One region of the Mycobacterium sp. B14F4 genome, then DNA from elsewhere that is predicted to be linked to it. Evidence: predicted binding sites of a transcription regulator. Region 1 holds the regulator's gene; the other holds the start of a gene.
The links. Region 1 encodes LexA, which represses DNA repair genes until DNA is damaged. Its sites were predicted from a motif close to CGAACANNTGTTCG; they were not measured.
Positions count from the first base shown of each region.

Region 2: the regulator LexA is predicted to act here: its motif matches at 9,588-9,601, upstream of cofD (2-phospho-L-lactate transferase).

Region 1 is NZ_JBDPMF010000001.1:868,429-879,689, reverse strand. Features, by position in the region: gene sthA (Si-specific NAD(P)(+) transhydrogenase) at 1-498, shown strand, start outside; gene ABGB19_RS04370 (PAC2 family protein) at 630-1,619, shown strand; gene ABGB19_RS04365 (alpha/beta hydrolase) at 1,763-2,785, shown strand; gene ABGB19_RS04360 (PhzF family phenazine biosynthesis protein) at 2,847-3,533, shown strand; gene nrdR (transcriptional regulator NrdR) at 3,557-4,027, opposite strand; gene ABGB19_RS04350 (LysM peptidoglycan-binding domain-containing protein) at 4,187-4,636, opposite strand; gene lexA (transcriptional repressor LexA) at 4,845-5,540, shown strand; gene ABGB19_RS04340 (hypothetical protein) at 5,537-7,498, opposite strand; gene ABGB19_RS04335 (acyl-CoA dehydrogenase family protein) at 7,666-8,826, opposite strand; gene ABGB19_RS04330 (hypothetical protein) at 8,986-9,489, shown strand; gene ABGB19_RS04325 (CsbD family protein) at 9,567-9,800, shown strand; gene hflX (GTPase HflX) at 9,865-11,261, opposite strand, start outside.
Region 2 is NZ_JBDPMF010000013.1:2,603-13,863, reverse strand. Features, by position in the region: gene ABGB19_RS24905 (acyl-CoA dehydrogenase) at 1-423, shown strand, start outside; gene ABGB19_RS24900 (hypothetical protein) at 546-1,244, shown strand; gene ABGB19_RS24895 (TIGR03089 family protein) at 1,262-1,984, opposite strand; gene ABGB19_RS24890 (LCP family protein) at 1,987-3,459, opposite strand; gene rfbD (dTDP-4-dehydrorhamnose reductase) at 3,524-4,402, shown strand; gene ABGB19_RS24880 (glycosyltransferase family 2 protein) at 4,425-5,309, shown strand; gene ABGB19_RS24875 (NDP-sugar synthase) at 5,312-6,388, shown strand; gene ABGB19_RS24870 (NUDIX domain-containing protein) at 6,476-7,012, opposite strand; gene ABGB19_RS24865 (coenzyme F420-0:L-glutamate ligase) at 7,009-8,373, opposite strand; gene cofD (2-phospho-L-lactate transferase) at 8,370-9,368, opposite strand; gene ABGB19_RS24855 (WhiB family transcriptional regulator) at 9,806-10,069, shown strand; gene ABGB19_RS24850 (metallopeptidase family protein) at 10,078-10,500, opposite strand; gene ABGB19_RS24845 (DUF3499 domain-containing protein) at 10,631-11,050, shown strand; partial or broken gene ABGB19_RS24840 (beta-propeller fold lactonase family protein) at 11,069-11,261, opposite strand, start outside.

The DNA.
Region 1 (11,261 bases):
CACATCTACGCCGTCGGTGACGTCATCGGGTTCCCGGCGCTGGCCGCCACGTCGATGGAACAGGGCCGACTGGCCGCCTACCACGCGTTCGGGGAGCCGGCGAAGGGAATGACCGACCTGCAGCCGATCGGGATCTACTCGATTCCCGAGGTGTCGTACGTCGGCGCCACCGAGGTGGAGCTGACCCGCAACGCCATCCCCTACGAGGTCGGGGTGTCGCGCTACCGCGAGCTCGCCAGGGGCCAGATCGCCGGCGACTCCTACGGCATGCTCAAGTTGCTGGTGTCCACCGACGACCTCAAGCTGCTGGGCGTGCACATCTTCGGCACCAGCGCCACCGAGATGGTGCACATCGGCCAGGCGGTGATGGGCTGCGGCGGCACCGTCGAGTATCTAGTCGACGCGGTGTTCAACTACCCCACGTTCTCGGAGGCCTACAAGGTCGCCGCGTTGGACGTGATGAACAAGCTGCGCGCGCTCAGTCAGTTCCGCGGCTAGCCGTTACGCCGTCGGCAAACATTGTCGGGCGACGGCATGGGTTGAGCAGCAACGGGAACGCAACGTGCGCGACACTAGTTGTCACTGGTACGGACGTAACCGTTCTGGCACCACGGCGAGGAGGCAGACAGATGGCTGACAACGCTGGTCACCCCGAGCAGCACTACCAGCCCGAGCAGTCCGGCATGTACGAGCTGGAGTTCCCCGCGCCGCAGCTGGCGTCGTCCGACGGTCGTGGTCCGGTGCTGATCCACGCGTTGGAAGGGTTCTCCGACGCCGGCCACGCCATCCGGCTGGCCGCCCAGCACCTGAGGAACACCCTCGACACCGAACTGGTGGCGTCCTTCGCCATCGACGAGCTGCTGGACTACCGCTCACGGCGCCCGCTGATGACCTTCAAGACCGACCACTTCACGCAGTACGAGGATCCCGAGCTCAACCTCTATGCGCTGCGCGACAGTGTGGGCACGCCATTCCTGCTGCTCGCCGGACTGGAGCCGGACCTGCGCTGGGAGCGGTTCATCACCGCGGTGCGGTTGCTGGCCGAGCGGCTCGGGGTGCGCCGAACCATCGGCATGGGCACCATCCCGATGGCGGTGCCGCATACCCGCCCGATCACGATGACGGCGCACGCCAACGACAAGGAGCTGATCGCCGACCACACGCCGTGGGTGGGCGAGGTGCAGGTGCCCGGCAGCGCGTCGAACCTGCTCGAGTACCGGATGTCGCAGCACGGGCACGAGGTCGTCGGGTTCACCGTGCACGTCCCGCACTACCTGGCGCAGACGGACTATCCCGCGGCCGCCGAAGCTCTGCTGGCCGAGGTGGCGCGCAATGGCTCGCTGCAGATCCCGCTCGACGCGCTGGTGGAGGCGGGCGCAGAGGTGTTGACGAAGATCAACGAGCAGGTCGACGCCAGTGCCGAGGTCGCCCAGGTGGTCGCCGCGCTGGAGCGCCAGTACGACGCCTTCGTCGCCGCCCAGGAGAACCGGTCGTTGCTGGCCAGCGACGAGAACCTGCCCAGCGGCGAGGAACTGGGCGCCGAGTTCGAACGGTTCCTGGCCCAGCAGGCCAAGGACAAGAACAAGGACCGGTTCTCCGACGGCGACGACAACCGGTAACTCCCCCGCCGGCCGTCCTCGCGAGACGTACACCAGGGCCGTGGTGGGCCTCGGAATCACGACCCCCGTGTAGCTCTCGCGAACGCGGGGAAGCTCGGCGTCGAGAATTCGCGCGATTCGCGAAGGCCAGCTAAGTTGTCGCAATGGCAGCGCGAAAGCCCAACCTGCGCCCCGTGCGACAACTCACCCCGTCGTTGCAGTTCCGCACGATTCACGGGTACCGGCGCGCGTACCGGGTGGCGGGTTCCGGTCCGGCGATTCTGCTGATCCACGGCATCGGGGACAACTCCACGACGTGGGAGACGGTGCAGTCGAAACTGGCCCAGCGGTTCACAGTCATCGCCCCCGACCTGCTGGGCCACGGCAAGTCCGACAAACCCCGCGCGGACTACTCCGTGGCCGCGTACGCGAACGGGATGCGTGACCTGCTCAGCGTGCTCGACATCGACCGGGTGACGGTGATCGGTCACTCCCTCGGCGGTGGGGTGGCGATGCAGTTCGCCTACCAGTTTCCCCAGCTGGTCGACCGGCTCGTGCTGGTCGGCGCCGGCGGGGTCACCAGGGAGGTCAACATCGCCCTGCGCTTCGCCTCGCTGCCGATGGGTAGCGAGGCGCTGGCGCTGCTGCGTATCCCCTTCGTGTTGCCTGCGCTGCAGATGGTGGGCCGCGCGACCGGCGGGCTGTTCGGGTCCAGCGGCCTGGGCCGCGACATCCCCCAAATGCTGCGGATCCTGGCCGATCTGCCCGAGCCGACGGCGAACTCGGCGTTCGCCCGCACGCTGCGGGCAGTGGTCGACTGGCGCGGTCAGGTGGTGACCATGCTGGACCGCTGTTATCTGACGCAATCGGTTCCGGTGCAATTGATCTGGGGCACCCGCGACTCGGTGATCCCGGTGAGCCACGCCCGCATGGCGCACGCGGCGATGCCCGGCTCACGGCTGGAGATCTTCGACGGCTCCGGCCATTTCCCGTTCCACGACGATCCCGACCGCTTCGTCGAGGTGGTGGAGAAGTTCATCGACTCGACCGAACCCGCCGAGCACGACCAGGACTACCTGCGCGGGTTGCTGCGCGCGGGCGTCACCGAGGGCGCGATCAGCGGCTCGGTTGACACGCGGGTCGCGGTGCTCGACGCGATGGGCCACGACGAGCGCAGCGCCACCTGACACCGACGCCCCTGACATCGGGCCCACCGCCGCATCGGGCACACGAAGTAGCATCGGCGGCATGGCTATCGACGTGACGGTGTTGCGTGTCTTCACCGACCCTGGCGGCAACCACGGAAACCCCCTCGGCGTCATCGACGCCAGCACCGTGGACTCCGATGACCGCCAGCGCATAGCCGCCGAATTGGGTTACAGCGAAACAATTTTCGTTGACCTCCCGGCCCCAGGCACCAGTACCGCGCATGCCCGCATCCACACGCCCGTCGTCGAGCTGCCCTTCGCGGGTCATCCGACCGTGGGCGCATCGTGGTGGCTGCGCGAACGCGGCACGCCGATTCATACGCTGCGCGTGCCCGCAGGTGTCGTGCAGGTGGGCTACTCCGACGGATTGACATCGGTGAGCGCGCGCGCGGAGTGGGCGCCAGAATTCGCCATCCACGACCTGGCCTCGACCGACGAGCTGTTCGCCGCTGACCCCGACGACTATTCCGACGACATCAACCACTACCTGTGGACGTGGACCGACCGGGACCGGGGCGTCATCCGATCGCGGATGTTCGCGACCGATCTCGGCGTGCCCGAGGACGAGGCCACCGGTGCCGCGGCCGTGCGCATCACCGAGTACCTCAGCCGAGACCTCACCATCGTTCAGGGCAAGGGGTCCTACATCCACAGCGAGTGGAGTCCCGAAGGCTGGGTGCGCATCGCCGGTCGCGTCGTCAACGACGGCGCCAAGCAGATCGACTGACAAGCGGCGGTGCGCCGCGCAGCTCAGTTCGGCGCCGGCTGTGGCGACGCGCGGTGCTCTCGAAGCGCCTCGATCTCGCGTTCGAAGTCTTCGGCCGAGGTGAACCCGCGGTAGACGGAGGCGAAGCGGAGATAGGCCACCTCGTCGAGATCGCGCAGTGGGCCCAGTATCGCAAGGCCGACCTCGTGGCTGGGCACCTCTGGCGACCCCGCGGCCCGCACGGCGTCCTCCACCTGTTGAGCGAGCAGGTTCAACGCGTCGTCGTCGACCTGCCTGCCCTGGCACGCCCGCCGCACGCCCTTGATGACCTTCTCCCGGCTGAACGGCTCGGTCACGCCGCTGCGCTTGACCACCGCCAGCACGGCGGTCTCCACCGTGGTGAATCGCCTACCGCATTCGGGGCAAGAGCGCCGGCGTCGGATCGCCTGGCCCTCATCGGTTTCGCGGGAGTCGACCACGCGCGAATCTGGATGACGACAGAACGGACAGTGCATCACCGCTCCTTCGCCGCGCCAACATCCGACCAACTCGAACGTCTTCGAGCCTACCTGCGCGGACTGCCGACAGCCCAGGCCCGGGCTGATTGGCACGTGTGCGGCCGACCTGTCGGTGAACATGATTGTGCAGCTGAGCTTTCCGCACCACCAGCGCGGTCAGCCGACGGGCGCGATGAGGGTCTGGCCGGCGTCGAGGGCGGCGGAGTCGAGCCGGTTGAGCTCGCGGATCCGGTCCGCAACCTCGCCGACCGGCGCTTCAGGTGCCACCCGCTGCGCGACCTGGTGCAGCGTCTCACCGCTCTGCACCTGGACCACGGCGAGCCGGTCCGGGACCGCGGCGGGCGTACTGCCGACGACTCCGCCGAACTGGGCCACCAGGCCCAGCCACACGGTGATGCCGGCGGCGATGAGCGCGAGGATCACCGTCGTGCCCGGCGTGATCGGCCGGCGCCGGTGCGATGCGCGCGACATCAGCACCCCCGCGCCCCGGTGGCGCATCGGTGCGCCGCCCGGCCGCTGCGACCGCGGCCGACGGGCGCTCACCGGCCGACGCACCGGCCTGACCTGGGGCGCTGCCTCAAAATCCCGGGTGTCGAGGATCGTCATCTTCCTGCCTCCTAGTCCGCTGCTTTCGCTCTTGTGTTCGAACATACTCGATCATGTGTTCGATTGATAGAACATGTGATCGAACTGTTGCGAACCATAGAACACCCCACCGACAAAAAATCCCGCCGCTTCTCCGCCGTCCTGCGGGGGGCGACACGCGTCGAACACATGTTTGATTAATCGGTCGCAGCGAGCTACATTCGGCGCCATGGACGACAGCAGCGATACCCCGGCCAGCACCGGCGGGAGCCGTGCACTCGACCCGGGTCTCACGGAGCGCCAGCGCACCATCCTCGAGGTCATCCGCGCATCGGTCACCAGCCGCGGCTATCCCCCGAGCATCAGGGAGATCGGCGACGCGGTCGGCCTGACGTCGACCTCATCGGTGGCGCATCAGCTGCGCACACTCGAGCGCAAAGGCTATCTGCGCCGGGATCCCAACCGTCCGCGAGCGGTTGATGTGCGTGGCTCCGACGAGACCCTGACGCCGATCGTCGCCACCGACGTCGCCGGTTCCGACGCGCTACCGGAGCCCACGTTCGTCCCGGTGCTGGGCCGCATCGCGGCCGGCGGGCCCATCCTCGCCGAGGAGGCCGTCGAGGACGTCTTCCCGCTGCCCCGCGAACTCGTCGGCGAGGGCTCGCTGTTCCTGCTCAAGGTGGTGGGCGACTCGATGGTCGACGCGGCGATCTGCGACGGCGACTGGGTGGTGGTGCGTCAGCAGAACGTCGCGGACAACGGTGACATCGTGGCGGCGATGATCGACGGCGAGGCGACGGTCAAGACGTTCAAGCGCACACGCGGTCAGGTGTGGCTGATGCCGCACAACCCGGCGTTCGACCCGATACCCGGCAACGACGCCGCCGTGCTCGGAAAGGTCGTCACCGTCATCCGCAAGATCTAGTCGCCGCGGACGAAACCGTTCGTTACCGCGAATTCCTCGCTGGCGAACCAAATTTCGGCTTGAGCATCCTCGTAGCCGAGGCCACCCGGCGCCCAGTACCGCCCGGACTGAGTGTCGGCCTTGATCGGATAGCCCTCCGGCGCCTCTGTCGCGTCCCCCGTCGGCAAGCGGAACGACGTGCGACCCAACTCCGGTTCGTCGTCGATCTCGATGCGCGCATGCCTGCCGGTGTCGGTGAGCGGATCGCGATCAGGCGTCGGCTCGGCGATGCTCGCCACCCGCGTCGGTGCGGTGTCGACGGTATCGGGATCCTCGTCGGGGTTCTCGTCGTGGTTCTCGTCGTGGTCCCGGGCTTCCGCGTGCGCCTCGTCCTCACCGCTTCGCGGCGCTTCCCAGGGACTGGTCGGAGCCGCGGGCGCCGACAGCGCTTCGAGTCCCTCGCTCGCGTACCGATCGCCGAACATCGCCGCGGAGTAGTCGTCGGCCGTCGTCGGTGTCTCCCTCGCTCCGACCGCGCTGTACACGCGTTCGACGTCGCTGCCGAACCCATCGTCGAAGCGCTCGCTCCGGAAGGGATCGTCGTCGTACGCGCGGCGGTCGTCGCCACCGCCGCCACGCCTGCTGCGCATCGTCGCGAACACCACCAGGCCGATGAGCACGAGCACCGGCACCACCGCGAGCAGCCACCACCAGCTCGGCTCAAACCAGCCGCCGTCGGAGTCGGAAGCCTGCGGGGCCGCGGGCGGTTCGGGCGCCTCCTGCGCGGGCACCTGCAGGTCGGACAGCTGGCCGGCGAGATTGGCCGGCTCCGTGGTGAACTCACCGGTCGACCGGTCCCAGTTGAGCACGCCTCCGCTGAACCGCTGAGTGACGACGCCGCCGTCCTCGGTCTGGTCGGCCATCGGCGCCCCGAGCGGACCTTTGGCCCGGTCCAACTTGTCCCAGGCGGCGTTCATAGCCCCGCGCACGATCACCGCGCCGTAGTCGGGCGTCCAGAAGATGACCGGCTTGTCCTCGGCGGCGAACGTGGTCATCCGGCTCTCGGTGGCCAGGCCTCCGTCGACCTCGCTGGTGGTCGGGAAGCCGAGATCACCCTCCGGCCCGCCGACGCTCTCGTACTTGGCGAGCACCTGCCCGGTGACCACCCGGGCGCCGGTGGCCGGGCTGTAGAAGATCTTGCCGCCGGCGAAGTTCTGCCCCAGCCCGTCCTTGCCGATGGGATACGACCCGCCCTCGGCGGCGCCGAGCGGGCCCAGCGGGCCGCCTGCCGCGCGGCGCGCCGCTTTGATGGCGGAGTCCGGGTCGTCCGGCACCGCGAGGCCGGCGAGCTGACCGGCCAGGTCCGGCGGCACCGTGGTGAAGGTCTTGTCGCGCATGTTGTACGACAGCTCGCCGCCGGTGAACTTCTGGGTGACGACGTCGCCCCGGTAGGTCTCGTCGCCGGCGGGCACGCCGAGGGTGCCCGATGACCCGCCGAGCTTGTCCCACGCCGCGTTGATCGCCCCGCGCACGACGCGCGCACCGGTGCCGGGGGTCCAGAAGATGACGGGCTTGTCGGCCGCGCTGAGTGTGGTGTTGCGGCTGTCCGGAGCCCGGCCGGGTCCCTCGTCGATGGTCGGGAAACCGAGGTCGCTGTCGGCCGGACCGCCCAGCGACTCGTACTTCTCCAGGATCGCGCCCTGCATGAAGTGGGCCCCGGTCGCCGGGGTGAAGAACATCTTGCCGCCGGTGTAGTTCTGCGCGAAGCCCTCGCCGGCCTTGTACACCTCGCCCTGCTTGGGCCCGAGCGGTCCGCCGGGGCCGCCACTGGCGTCGTACGCCGCGGTGATGGCGGCATTCGCGTCGGCTTCCGGCTGTGCCGCCGCGACAGGCACCACCAGCAGGGCCGCCGCAATCGCCAGCAGACCGGTCGCCATCCGGCTCATCACCGTCGTGCGCCGGGTGTCACGCCCGCTCATTCGCCCTCCCGCGGTCGGCACGAAATTCCGTGGAGTTTCCCGCGCCCGTCAACTGTCCGCCAGCAGAAGTCAATAACCAACGAACACGGTTGAATCTTTGGAGAGAAAATACCCGCCGCCGCGGCGGATGTCGGCGATAACCCTCGCGCCGCGCCGATCAAGGCCGATTAGACACCCATGCTGCGGCCGATGATCTCCTTCATGATCTCGGTGGTTCCGCCGTAAATGGTCTGCACGCGAGCATCGAGATATGCCCGCGCGACGGGATATTCCCGCATATAGCCGTAACCCCCGTGCAATTGCAGGCAACGGTCGATCAAATGGACCTGCTTCTCGGTGGCATACCATTTCGCCATCGCCGCCTGCTCGGCGGTGAGCTTGTCGTCGAGATGCAGCCTGATGAACTCGTCGACCATCATCCGCACCACGGTCGCCTCGGTCGCCAGTTCGGCGAGCAGGAACCGGCTGTTCTGCTGGCTGCCGATCGGGCGTCCGAAAGCCTTGCGTTCCTTGGCATATTCGAGCGTGGACTCGAGGACCGCCTCCATCGCCGTCGCCGCCATCACCGCGATGCCGATCCGCTCCTGCGGGAGGTTCTGCATCAGGTAGATGAAGCCCTGCCCCTCCTCGCCGAGGAGATTCTCCGCGGGCACCGTCACGTCGGTGAACGACAGTTCGGCGGTGTCCTGGGCGTCGAGGCCGATCTTGTCGAGTTTGCGGCCGCGCTCGAAGCCCTCCATGCCGCGCTCGACGACCAGCAGCGAGAACCCCAGCGCGCCCTTGTCGGGGTCGGTGCATGCCACCACGATCACCAAGTCGGCGTTGATGCCGTTGGTGATGAAGGTCTTTGCACCGTTGAGGATGTAGTGGTCCCCCTCCTTGACCGCCCGGGTCTTGATCGCCTGCAGGTCGCTTCCGGTGCCCGGTTCGGTCATCGCGATCGCCGTGATCAACTCCCCGCTGCAGAACTTCGGCAGCCAGCGCTGCTTCTGCTCCTCGGTGGCCAGGCGCAGCAGGTACGGCGCGACGACGTCGTTGTGCAGCGTGAACCCGATGCCGCTGTAGCGGCCCGCGGTGGTCTCCTCGGTGACGATCACGTTGTAGCGGAAATCGGGGTTGCCCCCGCCGCCGTACTCCTCGGGCACGGCCATCCCCAGAAAGCCCTGCTTGCCGGCCTCCAACCAGACGCCCCGGTCGACGATCTTGTCCTGTTCCCACTGCTCGTGGTGCGGCGCGACGTGACGCTCCAGAAACGCCCGATAGGACTCGCGGAACAGATCGTGTTCGGGTTCGAAGAGAGTGCGCTCGTAGTGGACGACGCCGCCCATGACATGACCTCCGGGATTGGTACGAGGAATTACCAGCCAAGGTACCCCATCCAACCGGATGGTTGGTTGACGGGCGGGCCGCAACGCCCGAAAGTGCATTTCGGGCCGCTGAACGGCGTACACCACGACCGGGACCGTTGCTTCGGCGAGGATGGGGTGATGAGCGAGACGCTGACAGTCGAAGAAGACGGGCGTCTCCTGGAGTTCGCGTTCGACGATCTGATCCGCTACCACGGGCCGCACTCCCCCGGCGGCGTCGCGGTGGCGTTCAAGGCCATGCACCGTGCGTTCCCGCTGTTGACCCCCGGCGGGCCGCCGCCGCGCCGACGAATCGAGGTGCGAACGGCATTTCGCGGCCCGGGGGCCCGCGACGGCTTCGAAGCGGTCACCCGCGCGGTCTCCGACGGCCGGTACCTCGTGGACCGTTCGCTGCTGCGGCCCGACCGCGGCTACCTGCTCGAGGACTTCGTCTTCGCGATGCGCATCGCCGACAAGACGGTCACCGTGCTGCTGCGAGACGGTTTCGTGACCCCCGAGTTCATTGCGCTGGCGCGTGCGCAAACCCGCTCTGAGGCCGACGAACGGCGGCTGGACGAGATGAAGCTCCAATTGGCGCACCGGGTACTCGAACGCCCTTCTGAGGATGTCTACGACGCGATGTGAGCTATCGCACTCTTCGTTTGACGGATCGCCGATTCAGGGAAGTCCTGCCCCATCACCGAACCGAGTGGAGGACATGCATGTCGAACAACAGTGGTCCCGAGGAAGCCGTCAAGGGCGTCGTCGAGGGCGTGAAGGGCAAGGCCAAAGAGGTGCTCGGCGCCGTCGCGGGTCGTGACGACCTGTACCGCGAGGGCCAGGCCCAGCAGGACAAGGCCGAGGCACAGCGCAACGCCGCACAGAAGGAAGCGGAAGCCGAAAGCGCCCGCGCCGCGGCCAAGACCGCCGAGAAGCGGCAGGAATCCGAGCAGTAACAAGCTTTCCCACAGCGCGAAGGCCCCGAACCGAGCGGTTCGGGGCCTTCGGCCTGTGAGGCCGTCAGAACGTCGCGTAGTCGCGCAGGCTGGCCGCCAGCGGGATCGGCACTCGCGCCTTGATCCTGGTGCCGTCGGCGGTGTGCTCGGTGGCGTCGACACGACCGTCAGCGTGCACACGGTTGACCAGATCGCCGCGGTCGTACGGGATTGTCACGTCCACCGTCGTGTCGGTCGGCGCGATCAACTCGGCCATCCGCTGCTGCAGCCGGTCCAGGCCGTCACCGGTGCGCGCGGAGACGAACACGGCATCGGGCAGGGCTCGGCGCAACTGTGCCAGCGTCAGGCCGTCAGCGGCATCGATCTTGTTGACCACCAACAGTTCCGGTGCCGGCGGGCCGTCGTGCTCGGCGATGACGTCGTTGATCACCGCGCGGACGGCGTTGATCTGGGCCAGCGGGTTGGCGTCGGACCCGTCGACCACGTGCACCAGCAGATCGGCGTCGACGACCTCCTCCAGCGTGGAGCGGAACGCCTCCACCAGCTGGGTCGGCAGGTGTCGCACGAACCCGACGGTGTCGGTCAGCACGAACGGCCTGCCGTCGGTGAATTCGCCTCGGCGCGTTGTCGGTTCGAGCGTGGCGAACAGCGCATTCTCGACCAGTACCCCGGCTCCGGTCAATGCGTTGAGCAGACTGGACTTGCCGGCGTTGGTGTAGCCGACGATGGCGATCGACGGGATCTCGCTGCGCCGCCTCCCGCTGCGCTGCGTATCGCGAATCTTCTTCATGTCCTTGATTTCGCGGCGCAGCTTGGCCATCCGCTCGCGGATGCGACGGCGGTCGGTCTCGATTTTGGTCTCACCGGGACCGCGCGTGCCTACTCCGCCGCCTGCGCCACCGGCGCGACCGCCGGCCTGCCGCGACATCGACTCGCCCCAGCCGCGCAGCCGCGGCAGCATGTACTCCATCTGCGCCAGCGAGACCTGGGCCTTGCCCTCCCGGCTGGTCGCATGCTGGGCGAAGATGTCGAGGATCAACGCCGTGCGGTCGATGACCTTGACCTTGACCGCCTTCTCGAGCGCGGTCAGCTGGGCCGGGCTGAGCTCTCCGTCGCAGATGACGGTGTCGGCGCCCGTGGCCACCACCATCTCGCGCAGTTCGGCGGCCTTGCCCGAGCCGATGTAGGTCGATGCGTCCGGCTTGTCGCGGCGCTGGATCAGCCCCTCGAGCACCTCGGAGCCGGCGGTCTCGGCGAGCGCGGCGAGCTCGGCCAGGCTGGCCTCGGCGTCGGCGGCGCTGCCTTCGGTCCAAACACCCACCAGCACAACGCGTTCCAGGCGCAGCTGGCGGTACTCGACCTCGGAGACGTCGGTGAGTTCGGTCGACAGGCCGGCCACTCGGCGCAGCGCCGTGCGGTCTTCGAGGGCCAGTTCACCCGCACTCGGGGTGTCGCGGAGGG
Region 2 (11,261 bases), on a different contig from region 1:
CACACCCGACCGACGATTGGTGCCCAGGCGGTCGGAATTGCGCAAGGCGCGTTGGATGTGGCCATCGACTACACCAAGGACCGCAAGCAGTTCGGCCAGTCCATCAGCGAATTTCAGGCGGTGCAGTTCATGCTGGCCGACATGGCTATGAAGGTCGAGGCCGCCCGGCTGATGGTCTACACCGCCGCCGCACGTGCCGAGCGAGGCGAGGGCAACCTGGGGTTCATCTCGGCGGCGAGCAAGTGCCTGGCCTCAGACACGGCGATGGAGGTCACCACCGATGCCGTGCAGTTGCTGGGCGGTGCCGGCTACACCCAGGACTTCCCGGTTGAACGAATGATGCGCGACGCGAAAATCACTCAGATTTATGAGGGCACCAACCAGATTCAGCGCGTCGTCATGTCGCGTGCCCTGCTCAAGTAACAACCCCTCGAGACGATTCGATCAACACTCGAGGGGTGTGCCGTGGCATTCGGTTTCAGATTGCTTGGCAGTGATATACCCTGAGTTTGCTAGTCAATAAGTCGGTGGGGAAAAGGACGGCGATGAAACGCGACAACAAAGGCCATCCTGTGACGGTGGAGTCAGCAAGTGACGAGAAGTTCGGTGGGTCTCAGCGGCGGCTGATGACCATTCTGGCAAGCGCTGGGAGCGCCCTCCTTGCGACTGGCGGCATCGTTGCCGCGCTGACGATGTCCGCTGGCGCCCAACTACCTTTCTCGCCCGAAGCGGCGGCTTCGTCGGTGACTGCCACTCCTGGCTTCGGCTCCAACCGCGACAGCGGCTTCGATTTGCGGCGCCCGCAGTTCACGGCTCAGGCCCCGGCGACACCGGGGCAGGTGGAGTGCATTCCGAATCTGTCGCGGTCCGCGTGCCCCCCTTCGCGTAACGTCGCTGACTCGGCTGCTGCTGGATGGTTAAGAGCAGCGCAAGGGCCGTACACCGCCATTCAGAGTTCGCTGCAGACCGCGGCGAGTGAGATGCAGGCACAAAACATGGACGGGGTCCGCAGCGCCTGCCAACAAATTCTCAGCAACAGCCAACGGTTGCGCAACACCTTGCCGAGCCCGGACGAGGCACTCACCGCTGAAGTGGAAGGTGCGGTGAGTGAACTGATCACCGCGGCCAACATGTGTCTGGGCCCGGACGCCACCTCGAATGCGCAAGCGCTCATGTCTCACGTCGAGCAGGCCAATGCGCATTTCGCCAACGCGCAGCAGATCATGGAGAGCAAATCGCCGTAGTCGGCCCGCTCTGCATCTCATTCCAGAGTTCGGCTGACCTTTTCGGCCGTTCTGTGCTTGTCCACTGCAGCCGGTTCCGGATTGCTCACCTGCACCAACGAGGCGCCTGCGACTAGGGCAGCGAGAAGATTGTCGATCAGGTCGGTGCCGGTCGTCCAAGGCTTGCTCGACAGCACCCGGTCCTGCGCGGTGAGACCGCGCGCCGCCGCTGAATCACGAGCCGCCGCAAGGACTTCGGCCACCGATCGGCCGTCGAGTGCCGGCCCGGGATGCTGCTCGGGTGAGATCTGGTCGCCGTGCACGCGCACGGCGGTCGCGTAGTCGGTCAGCCCGACGGGCAGATCGGCCACCGGCTTGCCGAACGGATCGAGCGACAGCACCGCGATCTCGCCCATCCCGACGGCGTCGTCGGCGTCGACCAGCCGGTCGACCGTGCAGAGCGCGATGTCGGCCTGCCCATCGGGATCGGGGCCCAGCACGACTTCGGCGCCGATCCACCAGATCCCGAACAACACGGCGGCGGTCTGCCAGTGCGCGGGAAGTAACACCGCGACGCGACTGCTCGGGCCCGCGCTCAGTTCGTCGCGCAGCAGGTTGGCGGTCTTGGCCGCCCAGTTGGCCAGCGTGGCGGTCGACAGCTCGATGCGCTCGCCGGTGGCGTCGTCGTAGTAGGTGATCCGCGGGCCGGCGGGGTCGGACGCCATGAGCGGATCGAGGATCGCCGAACTGACTGTGGTCACGGCTAGTTGACGCACTCCGGGTCGGCGGCGCCCGCAGTCAGGATCGGCGACGGCGGCGGCGCGGTCCCGGTCGAGTCGGCGCCGACCGCGACGGCGTCGGTGGTCAGCATCGGATCGCTGCCGTCGAGGCCGGATCCCGGCCCGGTGTAGTCGTTGCCCAGCACCACCCGCACCGAGCCGGGTGCCACCGAGGCGTCCTCGACGACGGGCAGCCCGCCCAGGTCCTTCGCGACGGCGGCAGCGCCGAGGTCGTCGGCCTTGGCCACCCGCACCTGGCTTCCGGTCACCGGGTCACCCTCGTGGTTGCCGGTGCTGCCGGGCGTGAATCCCTTTTTGGTCAACACCTGTGACACCGCGGCCGCCAAGCCGTTGATGTCGGTGGCGTTCACCACGTCGGCGGTGGTCTTGTCCGGCGAGTAGGCGAGTTCTTCGGTCTTGCCCTCGTCCTGGTCGTGCAGCAGGCCCTCCACCCACGACTTGACCTCGCCGGCGTCGATGCGCACGACGCTCTGCATGCCGTCGTCGCTCCAGCCGGCCTCCTCGAGCACCGGAATGGTCGCGAACGCGACGTTGCCCGCTGCCAGCTTCTGCAACTGCTCGGCGAACTCCATGACGTCCCAGCCGTCGGAGAGCACGACGGAGCGCTGGACGGCGTCCTCCAGGCGGTTCAGGGTGGCCGGACTCGACAGCGTCCTGCTGGATATGACGTCGTGGGCCAGCGAGGCCATCACGGCCTGCTGCCGGGTCACCCGGTCGAGGTCGCCGCGCGGCAGGTCGTGGCGCTGGCGCACGAAGCTCAGCGCCTGCGGGCCGTTGAGCTTCTGCCAGCCGGCGGGGAAGTCTGCACCCGAAAGTGGTTCGTACACCGCTTCTTTCAGGCACACATTGACTCCGCCGAGCGCTTCGGTGATCAACGCGAAGCCCAGCAGGCCGATCTCGGCGTAGTGGTCGACGGTGACGCCGGTGAGGTTGGCGACCGTCTTGATCAACGCCTCGCGGCCCGCCTCGGTCGCCTGCGGCTGGGCCTGTGCCGGGTCCATGCCGTCCTGCTCCACGAGTTCGATCATCTTCTCTGCGTGCTCCGAGCCGTACACGCCGTTGATCTTCATCTTGCCAACACCGGGTGCCTCGACGTAGGAGTCGCGCGGGATCGAGATGGCCGTGGCCGACTTCCCGTTGTTCGGGATGCGGATCAGGATGATGGTGTCGGTGTTGGTGGCCTCGTCGTCGCCGGCCCGCAGGGTGGCCAGTTCGTCGGCCGACAGCGGGTTGCCGTGGGCGTCGGTGCGGCTGTCCAAGCCGACCAGCAGCACGTCGATCGCGCCGTCCTCGCCGCCCTCACCCAGCGCGATCGGCGAGATGTGGTTGATGCCCGACTCGAACGAGCGGATCTTTCCCCACGCGACTCCGGTACCCACCACGATCGCCAATGCCGTCGACACGGCGATGACACGAAGCATGCGAGCGGGCATCAGCCCAGGCTACTTGCGAGACGGGCGCAGACCCGGTAGCGCGGATCGGCGTGCCAGACTCGTGATCATGTCTGCCCGAATCGTTATCCCCGGCGCGGGCGGGATGGTCGGCCGGGCCCTGGCCGCCCGCGCCCGCGGCCAGGGCCGCGAGGTGCTGGCGCTGACGTCGTCGGACTGGGACATCACCGACGAGGCCGCCGCCCGCCGGTTCGTCGAACCCGGTGACGTGGTGATCAACTGCGCCGCCTACACCAAGGTCGACGCGGCCGAGGCCGACGAGGCCCTGGCGTACGCGGTCAACGCCGACGGGCCGGCCGCCATCGCGCGGGCCTGCGCCGACGCCGGCGCGGGCCTGGTCCACATCTCGACGGACTATGTCTTCTCCGGTGCCCAGCGTCACCCCTACGAGATCGACGACGAGACCGGGCCGGTGAGTGTGTACGGCCGCACCAAGCTGGCGGGGGAGTCGGCGGGGCGCGCCGCGCTGCCCGGCGCCTATGTCGTGCGCACCGCCTGGGTCTACGAGGGCGGCGACGGCGCCGACTTCGTGGCCACGATGCGTCGGCTGGCGGCGGGCGATCGACCGGTGGATGTGGTGGCCGATCAGATCGGATCGCCCACCTACGCGGGCGATCTGGTCACGGCGCTACTCGAGGTGGCCGACGGTGCGGTGCACCTGCCGGTGCTACACGCCGCCAACACGGGCGAAGCCAGCCGCTTCGACCAGGCGCGGGCCGTGTTCGAGGCCGTCGGCGCCGACCCCGGGCGGGTGCGGCCGGTCGGCACCGACCGCCATCCGCGGCCCGCGCCGAGGCCGCCGTACTCGGCGTTGTCGATCGAGCGGTCGGTCGCGGCCGGGCTGACGCCGCTGCGCCCGTGGCGCGAGGCCCTGGCGGATGCGATCGCAGCGCACGGCCCCGGCGGCCCGATACCCTCGACGCCGTGAGTGACGAATTGGCAGCCGTCACGTGAGTGACGAATTGGCAGTCGTCACGGTGACGTACTCACCGGGGCCGCACCTGGACCGGTTCCTCGCCTCGCTGTCACACGCCACCGACCGTCCGGTGACGGTGATCGTGGCCGACAACGGCTCCACCGACGGTGCCCCGGAGGACGCGGTCGAGCGCTATTCCAACGTCCGGTTGCTGCGCACCGGCGCCAACCTGGGCTACGGCCGTGCCGTGAACCGCGCGGTCGAGCAGTACCTCGCGGAATCGCACTACTCCGACTTCTTCGTGGTGGCCAACCCCGACGTGCAGTGGGGGCCGCGCAGCATCGACATCCTGCTGGAAGCCGCCGCGCGCTGGCCGCGTGCCGGCGCCCTGGGACCGCTGATCCGCGATCCCGACGGCTCGGTCTATCCGTCGGCGCGCCACCAGCCGAGCCTGATCCGTGGCGGCATGCACGCCGTCGTCGGCCCGTTCTGGAAATCGAACCCCTGGACGGCCGAGTACCGCCAGCAACGAGAGGAGCCCAGCGAACGCCCCGTCGGCTGGCTCTCCGGATCGTGTCTGTTGCTACGGCGCTCCGCATTCGAGGAGATCAAAGGCTTCGACGAGCGCTATTTCATGTACATGGAGGACGTCGACCTGGGTGATCGCCTGTCACGCGCCGGCTGGCAGAACGTATACGTGCCTGCGGCAGAGATTTTGCACGACAAGGGCCACGCGACGGGCCGGGACCCGGCCCGCAACTTGGCTGCCCATCATGTGAGCACCTACACTTTCCTCGCGGATCGGTATCCGAGGCGGTGGCAGGCGCCGCTGCGCTGGACGATCAAGGCCGCACTCGCCGGGCGCGCGGGTCTGGTGGTCCGCAACTCGCGGCGCAAGAGGGCGAAAGGACGGGCATAACGGTGAATCCTGCACAGGTGGACGCCGTCATCTTGGTCGGCGGGCTCGGTACCCGCCTGCGGCCGCTGACCCTGTCGGCGCCCAAGCCGATGCTGCCGACGGCCGGCCTGCCGTTCCTGACCCACCTGCTGTCGCGCATCGCCGACGCCGGCATCGAGCACGTCGTGCTCGGCACCTCGTATAAGGCCGGTGTCTTCGAGTCCGAGTTCGGCGACGGCTCCAAGATGGGCCTGCAGATCGAGTACGTCGTCGAGAACGAACCGCTTGGCACCGGCGGCGGCATCGCCAACGTCGCGTCGAAGCTGCGCTACGACACGGCGCTGGTGTTCAACGGCGACGTGCTGTCCGGCGCGGACCTGCGCGCCCTGCTCGACAGTCATGAAGCCAACAACGCAGACGTCACCCTGCATCTGGTGCGGGTCGGCGACCCCCGAGCCTTCGGCTGCGTGCCCACCGACAACGACGGCCTGGTCACCGCGTTCCTGGAGAAGACGCAGGACCCGCCGACCGACCAGATCAACGCCGGCTGCTACGTGTTCAAGCGCGAGGTCATCGAGCGCATCCCCAAGAACCGCGCGCTGTCGGTCGAGCGCGAGGTGTTCCCGGGGCTGCTGTCCGAAGGTCTGCGGGTGTGCGGTTACGTCGACTCGACGTACTGGCGCGACATGGGCACGCCAGAGGATTTCGTCCGCGGGTCCGCCGACCTGGTGCGCGGCATCGCCCCGTCGCCCGCCCTCGGCGGTCACCGCGGCGAGGAACTGGTGCACGACGGCGCGAGCGTCGCGCCGGGCGCCCTGCTGATCGGCGGCACCGTGGTCGGTCGCGGCGCGGAGATCGCCGGCGGCGCCCGGTTGGACGGCGCGGTCATCTTCGACGGCGCCCGGGTCGGCGCCGGCGCGGTCATCGAACGCTCGATTGTCGGCTTCGGCGCGCGCATCGGCCCGCGGGCGCTGATCCGCGACGGCGTGATCGGCGACGGCGCCGACATCGGTGCCCGTTGCGAGCTGCTGCGCGGTGCGCGGGTATGGCCGGGGGTCACGATCCCCGACGGTGGGGTCCGGTTCTCCACCGACATCTAGAGCTGGCGCGCGAAACAAGGTTCCGGTACAGATTTCGGGCGGCTTGTGTGTCGTAACTCTTATCTCGACACTCTTATCTCGACGCGATCACCGGGAGCGTGCCGCCGCCGCCAGTTGGGTGAGGCCGAAGTCGCAGTCGTCCGGGAGCGCGTCGAGCGGCCACCAGCGCAGGTCCAAAGACTCGTCGCTGACCGCGATCTCGGCGTCGGCCGGCGCGCGGACGAGGTATTGCATGTCGAGGTGGCGGGTCGGCACTCCCAGCGAGCAGGTGACCGGATGCACGTGCAGCGCGGCCGGCGTGGGGTCGATGACCAACCCGTCGACACCGGACTCCTCGGTGGCTTCGCGCAGCGCGGCCGAGACGACGTCGGGGTCGTCGGCCTCGCAGTGCCCGCCGAGTTGCAGCCACCGCCCGAACCTCGGGTGCAGGGTGAGCAGCGCATGCGTGCCGGTGTGGTTCAGCACCAGCGCCGACCCGGTGACGTGTCCGGGCACGCATTCGCGCAGACATCCGTCGGGACGGGCGGCCAGGAACGCCAGCAACGCGTGCCGCAGCGAATCCTGAGCCGGATCGGGCGCCTGCCAATTCGTGAGCGTCTCGACCGCCGATTCGTGCAGGCTCACTTGCGCACCAGCAGGTCGTCGGTCGGCACGGGATCGCGGGGTCCCGGCGGCGCCGCGCCTTCGTCGGGATAGCCGATCGCGATCGCGCCCAACGGTTCCCAATCGGCGGGCAGGTCCAGCTCGTCGCGCACCAGGTCGGCGGCGAAGATCGTCGAACCGACCCAGCAACTGCCGACCTCGCGCACGGCCAGGGCCACCAGCAGCGCCTGCACCGCGGCGCCGACCGCGACGGTGAACATGGTGCGCTCGGCGGCGGTGCGGTCGGTGTCGGGATAGTGGTGAGCACCGTCGGGCACCAGGAACGGGATGACGACTTCCGGTGCGTCGTAGAGGATCTGGCCCCGGGCGACGCGGCGTTCAACGGCGTCGGCCGGTCGGCCGTCGGCGATCAGGTCGGCGCGCCATTTCTCCTTCATCCGGTCCAGCAGTGCGACCCGTCGGGCACGGCTCTGCAGCCACACGAACCGCACCGGCCGGGTGTGGTGCGGTGCGGGGGCAGTGAGGGCCTCGGCGACAGCGGATTCCACGACATCGGCCGCGACCGGCTCGGCCGAGAACCGCCGTACCGACCGCCGCAACAGCTGAGCCTGCCGGCGGCCCAGCGCGATGGCCTCCTCGGTGCCGAGCCAGAACAGGTCTTCCTCGCCCGCCCGTACCAGCGTCTGCGCGGTCGACCCGTCGTCGGACAGACTCAGCCCACGTACCACCGCGACCGGTATGTCGGTCAGCTTGCCCTTCACCAGGTCCGCCGCAGCGGCGATCTCGTCGGCGACGGCGATCTCGGTGACGATCAACTCGTTGCCGTGACGGTCGACAGAGCCGCCGTAGCCGTGCAGCACGGTCAGCCCGGCCGCCCCGATCGCGACGTCGGTCTGGCCGTTGCGCCACGCGCGGCCCATGGTGTCGGTGATGATGACGCCGACCGCCACGCCCAGACGTTCCCGAAGCGCCGAGCGCAGCTGCGCCGCGCTGGCATCGGGATCGGTTGGCAGCAGGGCCAGTTCGGCCGCGTCCACGTTAGAGCCGTCGACGCCGGCGGCCGCCTGCACCAGTCCGTAGGCGTTCTCGGTGATCAGCGTCCGGCCCTTGCGCGCCAGCACCCGGACGGCCTCGGCGTCGATGAGCTTGCGCCGCAGCGTGTCCCGTTCCTCGGGATCGGCGGGAGCATCGACGATGCGGCCCTCGCACTTGGAGACGACCTTGCTGGTGACGACGAGGATGTCGCCGTCGCGCAACCACGGCGCCGCCGACGCGATCGCGGCCGCGAGGTCGTCGCCTGGCCGGAACTCGGGAAGTCCCGGCATGGGCAGCAGTTCGACGGCGGCGGCGGACCCGTGGTCACCGCCCGGCGGGCCGCTCACGGTTTCACCCCACCCAGTTCCAGTCCCGCCCGCACCATCTCGGCGGTGACCGCGGGCTCCGACATCAGCAGCGGCACGGATCGGACCTCCACACCGTCGATGTCGGCGAGGTCGTTCTCGTGGACGAGCCAGCCGTCGAGGATGCCGACGCCCGAGCGTGCACCGTAGTGCCGACCGACCGCCTCGGAGGTGCTCTCGACGCCGATCACCGAGAGGCATTCGTCGGCCATGCCGCGCAACGGCTTTCCACCGATGATGGGGGAGTAGCCGATCACCCGGGCCGGGGTCGACCGCAGCGCGCCCCGAATTACGGGCACCGCGAGGATGGCGCCGATGCTCACGACGGGATTGGACGGCGCCAACAGCACCACGTCGGCGGTCTCGATCGCCTCGGCGACGCCGGGCCCCGCGGTGGCTTTATCCGCTCCGACGAACGCGAAGCTGTGCGTCGGCACGCGAGCGCGGTGGCGCACCCACCACTCCTGGAAGTGGATGGCACGCTTCTGTCCGGCGTGCTCGCCGGGGCCGGGATCGGTGATGACGACATGGGTTTCGCTGCGGTCGTCACTGGCCGGCAGCAGCCGGGCGCCGGGCGACCACCGCCGGCACAACGCCTCGGTCACTTGCGACAGCGGATATCCGGCGCGCAGCATCTGGGTGCGCACCAGGTGGGTCGCCAGGTCCCGGTCGCCGAGGCCGAACCAGTCGGGCTGCACGCCGTAGGCCGCGAGTTCCTCTTTGGCGTGCCAGGTTTCGTTGCGATGGCCCCAACCTCGTTCGGGGTCGATGCCGCCGCCGAGGGTGTACATACAGGTGTCGAGGTCCGGGCAGATGCGCACGCCGAACATCCACGCATCGTCGCCGACGTTCACCACAGCAGTCACTTCATGCTCGCCTGCATCACCAGCGCCAAATTGCCCCAGTCCCAGCAGATGTTGCACGCCGAGCAGGAAGCGGGCGCCGCCGACGCCGCCGACCAGAACGGTGACCTTCACATCGACCGAGAGTAGGCCGTCACCGCGGGCGGGGGGCAGGCAGGACTCGGGCAGGACGGGGGGTGTGAGGGACACGCCGAACTGCGACTCGCCGAAATTGGATCACGGAATGGTATGAATTCCTGTTCTAGCGCTTGACCCCGGCAGCTAACGCGTGTGTAATCACACCAGTGTCATTTCCCGGTAGGCCATCCGGTTCCGGTGCCGCAGACCGAGATTCGATCACTTGTTCGAATTGAGATGGCCGCACGTCTGTGCTGTGCGGGCGTATAGGGGATTCACGAGACCAGGTGAGGAGGCGGAAGATGTCTTTTGAGCACAGCGATTTCGATCGCGTCGTTCGGTTCGACAGCCGGTTTTTCGGCTCAGTAGACAGCGCGCCGCACACCGATACCGGACTGGCACCGATCGAGACGCCACGGCGTCCCCAGTTAAGCCTGGTGCCCGATCCGATTGAGGTGGCGCCGGCGCTTACCCCGGAGGACGACCTCTGGCAGGAGAAGGCGCTGTGCGCCCAGACCGACCCCGAGGCGTTCTTCCCGGAGAAGGGCGGCTCGACCCGCGAGGCCAAGCGGATCTGCCAGGGCTGCGAGGTGCGCGACGCGTGCCTGGACTACGCGCTGGCTCATGACGAGCGCTTCGGCATCTGGGGCGGCCTCTCCGAGCGCGAGCGCCGCCGCCTCAAGCGTGGGATCATCTAGTCGTCGTATCAGTCGTCGTCGATCGCCGGGTCGATGACCGAAGGCTCGACGCCCAGATACGTGGCGACCTGAGCCACCAGAATCTCGTGCAACAGCTCCTCGAGTTCGACGGTGTCCTTCGCCCGTCGCTCGATCGGCTTGCGGAACAACACAATTCGAGCCCGGGTGGAGTTGCCGCGAACATCCACCCCGGCCGGTATCAGCCGGGCCAGGGCGATCGGCCCGTCGGCGATCACTTCGGGTGGCCACTGCACACTGTCCGGGTCCTTCGGCGAGATCCGGGGAATCTCATCGACCGCGACGTCGAGCGCCTTCAGCCGGTCCTGCCACCGCCGCTCGATCGGCTCGTACGCCTCGAGGACCACCATGTCGAACAACTCGGCGCGGCTTCGCCAGCCCGGCACCGTAGGCGGCAGCAGCGGCCCGCGCATCTCGCGGCCGCGGCGTGAATGCAGGTATCCCCGCTTGGGCACGGTACGAGGGTAACGGTTGGGGATCGGCGGCCCGCCGACTGCGCGTGTCCGGCGGCTCGCGGTGTTTGCGCACGATAACCTCTCGTTCGTGAACGTTCCCCGTCGCTGCTGCCGGCCCGGGTGTCCCCACTATGCGGTCGCGACGCTGACCTTCGTCTACTCGGATTCGACGGCCGTCGTAGGACCGTTGGCGACAGTGTCTGAGCCGCATTCCTGGGACTTGTGTGTATCGCACGCTCAACGGATCACCGCCCCACGCGGCTGGGATTTAGTTCGGCACGCCGGGCCGTTGCCGTCGATTCCGGACGACGACGATCTCGTCGCACTCGCCGATGCGGTCCGGGAACGACGAGACATGACGCCGCCGGTCAACGGCGTTCTGCCAGGTTTCTCCGATCCGGCCACGGGAGTGCAGGGCGGAGCCCTGGTTGCGCCGCCCGCCCGGCGTTCCGAGGTCAACGGCCGCCGGCGCGGCCACTTGAGGGTGCTGCCGGATCCGGTGGAATAGGGCCCGACGACTACCGCATCAGACCGAGGTCGAAATCGTGATCGGTCGTCCGTTCATCGTCACCCCGGTAGCGGTGTAGGCGCCGGGAGCGTTTGAGAAGAACACAGGTAGCTCCGGGAACTCCACGATCGTAATGCCGTCGAAGTTGATGTTCGACAGAGTGCCCTGCGGAGTGGCCAATAAAGCCTGGTCCCATGTCAACGCATTCCCT